DNA from 2 places in the Comamonas sp. CMM03 genome. Region 2 is predicted to be linked to the other one. Evidence: predicted binding sites of a transcription regulator. Region 2 holds the regulator's gene; the other holds the start of a gene.
What was found. The regulator HrcA, encoded in region 2, represses chaperone genes, less so after heat shock. The targets are predictions, from matches to a motif close to TTAGCACTCNNNNNNNNNGAGTGCTAA.
Positions count from the first base shown of each region.

Region 1 (3,415 bases), 150 kb from region 2:
CGCTTGTGGATGCGCTTTGGAATAGGCTTTTATTTCGTCGAGGGGAGGTGAATGTATGCGGGGTCGTGGCGGCTCAACTTGAGAGACTTTCGTGCGACATGCATGGCGAAGTACAGGCTCGCCATGAGATGCAACCGATAGCGCAAGTCATGGTGCGCATGCACTGTCGACGCCATGGCTGTGCAGGGCCACGCAAGAAAGAAGACCCTGGTCAACGGCGTCAAGCCGACGGTCACTGCGTGTCTGGCATGTCGGCCAAGCAGCATGCCCCACGGCGCATACGCCTATGCTGCCGCAATAGCAGCCAACCGGGGACTGCCCCAGGGAGCCGAACTTTGATCTCCAGAGCACACGGCCTGCAAAGGAGCGAATTTCGTGGTTTGCATCACACGCGCGCTTCCATCTGACGCGCACAGCGCTGGAAGAGCGCATTTGCAGTCCATCCGAACAGCCAGCAGATCCAGCCCGTCCACAGCGTATGGCTCATGAAATGGGCCCCACGAAGCTGTTGGGCACCACCTAGAACGAGGCCTAAAGCGATGGATGCAAGCAGCCACCACCGTGCAAGTTGGGGCTTGTCATCCCGCAATGCAAAGTAACCGGCGATGAAGGCGAAGCCTGTAGACGCCTGGCCTGCGGGAAAGCAATGGCCCCCTCCGCCGTCCGAACGAACCCACCCGGTCCAATGAGAGATGTAGCTGGCCACGCCCCCAAACTGTTCAAGATCCCAGGGGCAACTGGTGTGGTTGCCCGCCTTGAGCAACGCGATCAGACCGCTTGCGCAAAGCGTTACTGCTGTCAGCTGGACCCGGCGGGCAAATGGCAGGTCCTTCAGCGGTCCCCATGGCCAGACAGTGGAGACTGCCAAGGCGAGTACAAACATCCACGCCAATTGCTTCACTCCATCGTGCAGGACAGTGGTCAAAAACCAACTGTCTCTCAAGGGGAAACCTGCCTTGCCACCTACAAGCTGGGCGAAAGGCATGTCGAGGCCTGATACATCCCACAGGACGATCAAAGAAAAAACAGCCAAGGCAATCAGGCTTCGGCGATCTCGGTATTGGGTCATGCCAAGATCGTCGAGTTCTGAACTTAACGTCGTCTTAAGGGCTGGTCCCTGTGTGGGCTAAGGCAGTCCAGTTCGCGGAAATTCGGGTTTGCGTGGAGCCGGCATGCTCCAAAACGGAGGCGGTCGCTGCAACCGTCTGACTTGCCGTCCGGCATCTGCCGCCAACGTATGCAACGACCGGACGCTTTCGGGGCAATTGATCACGCGGTCGGACTGGAGGGGCTCAGTCAACAAGGGCAGAACAGGAGCGGAAGCAAGCATGCGGCCCTTCAGCCTGGCGGACGCGGCTCGGGTTGGGACGGCTGCCGCTGCGACGCGCTCCACGGTATCTCATCCCGTGGGGTCCTGCCCGGATGTTTTCGGAATGGGCATCGCCAAAAGCCACAGGGCCGTTGCGCTTTCCACGAACTTGCTGTGAGAGCCGTTCCTTGCATGGCGTTCCACGGTAACCCTGCTTTTCAAGCGACCTTGGGACTTGAAAGCTTCCGATTTCGCCTTATTATTAGCACTCGTAGGGGTTGAGTGCTAACAAGCCCGGTCCCTCGCCTGTTTAGCCACGCTGGCTTTGCGCAGCGTGGAACGGATAAATCCACTTTGTTGATTTCTAGGAGAAGTGAATGAACCTGCGTCCTCTGCACGACCGCGTGATCGTCAAGCGCCTTGAGAACGAAACCAAGACGGCTTCGGGCATTTATATCCCTGACAACGCCGCCGAAAAGCCTGACCAAGGCGAAGTGCTGGCAGTGGGTCCTGGCAAGCGCAACGACAAGGGCGAACAGATCGCTCTGAACGTGAAGGTCGGCGACCGCGTGCTGTTCGGCAAGTACTCTGGCCAGACTGTCAAGATCGACGGCAACGAGCTGCTGGTGATGAAGGAAGACGACCTGTTCGCAGTCGTCGAGAAGTAAATCACCCGGTGATTTGCCGGTGCCAGAGGCCCGCGGCCCCAGGCACCCGTTCCCCAGCATCCAAACTTTCAAATTCATAGCTGTCTCAGCCCACTGGATGCGCTGAAACAGCCAAATTGAACCCATTTGTAGGAGCCAAACATGGCAGCAAAAGACGTAGTTTTCGGTGGTGAAGCACGTGCACGCATGGTCGAAGGCGTGAACATTCTGGCCAATGCCGTTAAAGTGACCCTGGGCCCCAAGGGCCGCAACGTGGTGCTGGAGCGCTCCTTCGGCGCCCCCACCGTGACCAAGGACGGCGTGTCCGTGGCCAAGGAAGTGGAACTGAAGGACAAGCTGCAGAACATGGGCGCCCAGCTCGTGAAGGAAGTGGCTTCCAAGACCAACGACATCGCCGGTGACGGCACCACCACCGCCACCGTGCTGGCCCAGGCCATCGTGCGCGAAGGCTCCAAGTACGTGGCTGCCGGTCTGAACCCCATGGACCTGAAGCGCGGTATCGACAAGGCTGTCGCCGCCCTGGTGGAAGAGCTGAAGAAGCAATCCAAGGCCACCACCACTTCCAAGGAAATCGCCCAAGTCGGCACCATTTCCGCCAACTCCGACTCCGACGTGGGCGAAATCATTGCCCAAGCCATGGACAAGGTCGGCAAGGAAGGCGTGATCACCGTGGAAGAGGGCAAGTCCCTGGCCAACGAACTGGATGTCGTGGAAGGCATGCAATTCGACCGCGGCTACCTGTCGCCCTACTTCATCAACAACCCCGAAAAGCAAGCCGCGATTCTGGACAACCCCTTCGTGCTGCTGTTCGACAAGAAGATCAGCAACATCCGTGACCTGCTGCCCACCCTGGAGCAAGTTGCCAAGGCTGGCCGTCCCCTGCTGATCATTGCCGAAGACGTCGAAGGCGAAGCCCTGGCGACTCTGGTGGTGAACACCATCCGCGGCATCCTGAAGGTCGTGGCTGTGAAGGCTCCTGGCTTCGGCGACCGTCGCAAGGCCATGCTGGAAGACATCGCCATCCTGACGGGCGGCAAGGTGATCGCCGAGGAAGTCGGCCTGACCCTGGACAAGGTGACCCTGGAAGACCTGGGCCAAGCCCAACGCGTCGAAATCGGCAAGGAAAACACCACCATCATCGACGGTGCTGGCCAAGCTGCTGAAATCGAAGCCCGCGTCAAGCAAATCCGCCTGCAGATCGAAGAAGCGACCAGCGACTACGACCGTGAAAAGCTGCAAGAACGCGTGGCCAAGCTGGCCGGCGGCGTGGCAGTGATCAAGGTCGGCGCTGCGACCGAAGTCGAAATGAAGGAAAAGAAGGCCCGCGTGGAAGACGCCCTGCACGCTACCCGCGCTGCTGTGGAAGAAGGCATCGTGGCCGGCGGCGGCGTGGCCCTGCTGCGCGCCAAGCAAGCCGTGGGCGCTCTGTCCACTGGCA
Region 1 covers NZ_JAHUXB010000002.1:651,083-654,497, reverse strand. Annotated here, with positions in the region: gene KW830_RS09880 (phosphatase PAP2 family protein) at 386-1,069, opposite strand; gene groES (co-chaperone GroES) at 1,687-1,977, shown strand; gene groL (chaperonin GroEL) at 2,119-3,415, shown strand, end outside.
Region 1: groES (co-chaperone GroES) is a predicted target of HrcA. The motif match lies at 1,572-1,598, and genes of this name have one in related genera.

Region 2 (3,415 bases):
ACTTCGATCATGACTTCGCCCTGGTCGGGCAGCACGATGGGGCGGTTGGACAGGGTGTGGGGGGCAATGGGGGCCATCACCCAGGCGCCCACGGACGGGTGCAGCAGCGGACCGCCCACCGACAGCGCATAGGCGGTCGAGCCGGTAGGTGTGGCCACGATCAGGCCGTCGGCACGTTGGTTGGAGACGAAACGGCCATCCACCTCCACCCGCAACTCCACCATGCCCGAGGTGCTGCCCCGGTTGACCACCACATCGTTCATGGCCAGGGCCTCGAACACGCATTCATCGCCCCGCATCACGCGGGCTTCGATCAGCGGGCGGCTGTCTTCTTCGTAGCAGCCTTCCAGCATGGCTTGCAGCGTGGGCTGGAAGTTCTCATCCAGCGGGATGTCGGTGACAAAGCCCAGGCGCCCTTGGTTGATGCCGATCAGCGGCGTGCCGTAGCGTGACAGGTGGCGGCTGACGCCCAGCATGGTGCCGTCGCCGCCCATGACCAGGGCCAGATCGCAGGCTTGCCCCAGGGCGTCCACATCCAGACTGCGGTACTGTGCGGGCAGACCCATGTGCAAGGCGGTCTCGGCTTCCACAATCACTTCACAGCCCTGGGTGGTCAGAAAAGCTGCAATATCTTCCAGGGCCTGGCGCGGGCTGTCCTGGGGAAGGCCCGTGGGGGAAGCGACACGGTACTTTCCGATCAGGGCTACATGGCGAAACTTGGACGTCATAAGGGAAATTACATCATTAAAATCGTTCCATGCTCGATGATCGTTCCAAGTTGTTGTTGAAAGCGCTGGTCGAGCGCTACATTGCCGACGGCCAGCCTGTGGGGTCGCGCACGTTGTCGCGCGCCTCCGGCCTGGAACTGTCGCCGGCCACCATCCGCAATGTGATGGCGGATCTGGAGGAACTGGGCCTGATCGTCAGCCCCCACACCTCCGCAGGCCGCGTGCCCACCGCCAAGGGCTACCGGCTGTTTGTGGACACCATGCTGACCGTGAGCCGCGACATGCTGCCTGCGCAGGAACTGGTGCCCGAACAACCGCAGAAGGTGATTGCGAACGCCGCCAACATGCTGTCCAGCCTGTCGCAGTTTGTCGGCGTGGTGATGGCGCCGCGGCGCAGCTCGGTGTTCAAGCACATCGAGTTCGTGAAGCTGTCCGAGCGGCGGGTGCTGGTCATCATCGTGTCGCCGGAAGGCGATGTGCAGAACCGCGTCATCTTCACCGACCATGATTTCTCCGGCTCGCAACTGCTGGAAGCATCCAACTTCCTGAACGCGCACTACGCCGGTCTGGCCATCGAGCAGGTGCGCGAGCGCATGCAGTCCGAAGTGGAGCGCCTGCGCACCGAAGTGGCCAATCTGATGCAGGCGGCGGTCAATGTCAGCGCCGAGGCCATGAACCCCCAGCCCCAGGAGCAGGTCATCATCTCGGGCGAGCGCAATCTGCTGTCGGTGAGCGACTTCTCCAGCGACATGGGCAATCTGCGCAAGGCGTTCGACCTGTTCGAGCAAAAGACCCAGATCCTGCGGCTGCTCGATTTCTCCAGCCAGGCCGAAGGTGTGCGCATCTTCATTGGTGGAGAAAGCCAGGTCGTGCCTTTCGAAGAGCTGTCCGTGGTCAGCGCCCCTTACGAGGTCGATGGCCAGATTGTGGGCACGCTGGGCGTGATCGGCCCCACACGCATGCACTACGACCGGATGATCCAGATCGTGGACATCACCTCCAAGCTGGTCACCAATGCGCTGAGCAGCCGGCGCTAAGCCGTTACAATGCGTGCGCCCTGCCATGCGCCGGGCTGGCAAGGGGCGTTAGCTCAGTTGGTTAGAGCAGAGGACTCATAATCCTTTGGTCGCGGGTTCAAGTCCCTCACGCCCTACCAGTATTTATAAGGAAAGCCTGCTACCTAATTGGTAGCGGGCTTTTTTGATTTTGGAATCTGTAGGCACTTTTGAGGAACGCAGTTCAATGCCGAGTTCTGCGCTGCTGCCTTGAGTCCGCTGAGGTGCCCCTTAGTCCATTTCGTCCATACTTCGGCGCTGTTGCATAAATCAGCCCCAGGCCAGACTTCCCCAGCCCTAGACGTAGCTATGCCACAGCCACCGTCTGTGGGCAGCCCAGCTCCGTGAATCGATTGAGGATGGCGGCTCGGATGTGCAGCTCGTTGACCTGTCTCTCAAACGTGCGTGACATCACTCGTTCACCCAGTCGTTTGATGCAGTGCATCTTGGTTTCCACCAAGCTGCGCCGGTGGTAGCCACTCCAGTTCTTCCAGAGCTTGCGCCCGAGGCGCCTGCATGCGGCGATCGCCGCATTGCGATGTGCAGAGGCCTCGCCTTTGCGCATCCTGGCATTCTTTCTTGGGGGAATGATGGGCTTGGCATTGCGCCGCATGACAGCCGCATGCACGGGCTGGGTGTCATAAGCGCCATCGCCTGTCACCGTCAGAAGTGGCTCATCACCCGGCACTTGCTCCAGCAACTGCGGCAGCACGGCAGCGTCAGTGACGTTGTTGGAGGTGACACAGATAGCCCGCACCTGCAGCGTTTGTGCATCGATGCCGATGTGCAGCTTGCGCCATTGGCGCCGGCGCTACGGCCCATGCTTTTTGCACTTCTACCCGCCTTCACCCAGGAACTTGATGCCTGTGGAGTCAACCAGCAGGTGCAGGCCGGCTGAACTGGGCCGGTATGCCACCTGCACATCCAGATTGCGTTGGCGGCGATACAGCGTGCTGAAGTCGGGAACTGGCCACGGCAGCCCAGACAACGCCAGCAGAGACTGAACAAATCCCGTGGTCTGCCGCAAGGCCAGTCCAAAGAGGTTCTTAATGGTCAGGCAGAACTGGATGGCTGCATCCGAGAACTGCGGGCTGCGCCCGCGTTTGCCGCTGGCAGCGGCAAACCAGGAGATGCCCTTGTCCAACCAGATGGTCAGTGAGCCCCGCGCTATGAGTGCTGCGTTGTATCGCTTCCAGTTGGTGGTGCGGTAGCGGGGCTTGGGTTGCGGAGACTGACTCATCGCCCGAGGCTACCTGAACCCAGGAGCCGATTTGTGCAACAGCGCCGGTGGAATTCAACACCGGGGTGATTCAATCCCGGGCTTCACTCGAGTCAAAAATAAGGGTAAACCCCATGTCCATTATGTGGTTTATTAAGATGCACGTCGTGCCGATTTCGAATCAAAATTCCACTAAACAATTGATATTATTGATTATTTTGTAATTTCAGAAATTTCGGAAATTTATGATTTATTAAGCATTTGCGATATTTGTATTGCAAATCAACTCCGCCACTGCACACCTTAGTTATAAAAAATAAGATACCGGCCTCGCATCTGTTGGTAGTTTGTGTGGAAATGCTCACTCTCCTGACATGCGAGTCTTCGGCCATGCCGATGTGTGCTTCGTTTTC
Region 2 covers NZ_JAHUXB010000002.1:502,202-505,616, reverse strand. Annotated here, with positions in the region: gene KW830_RS09165 (NAD kinase) at 1-728, opposite strand, end outside; gene hrcA (heat-inducible transcriptional repressor HrcA) at 758-1,765, shown strand; tRNA gene KW830_RS09155 (tRNA-Ile) at 1,808-1,884, shown strand; partial or broken gene KW830_RS09150 (IS5 family transposase) at 2,091-3,023, opposite strand.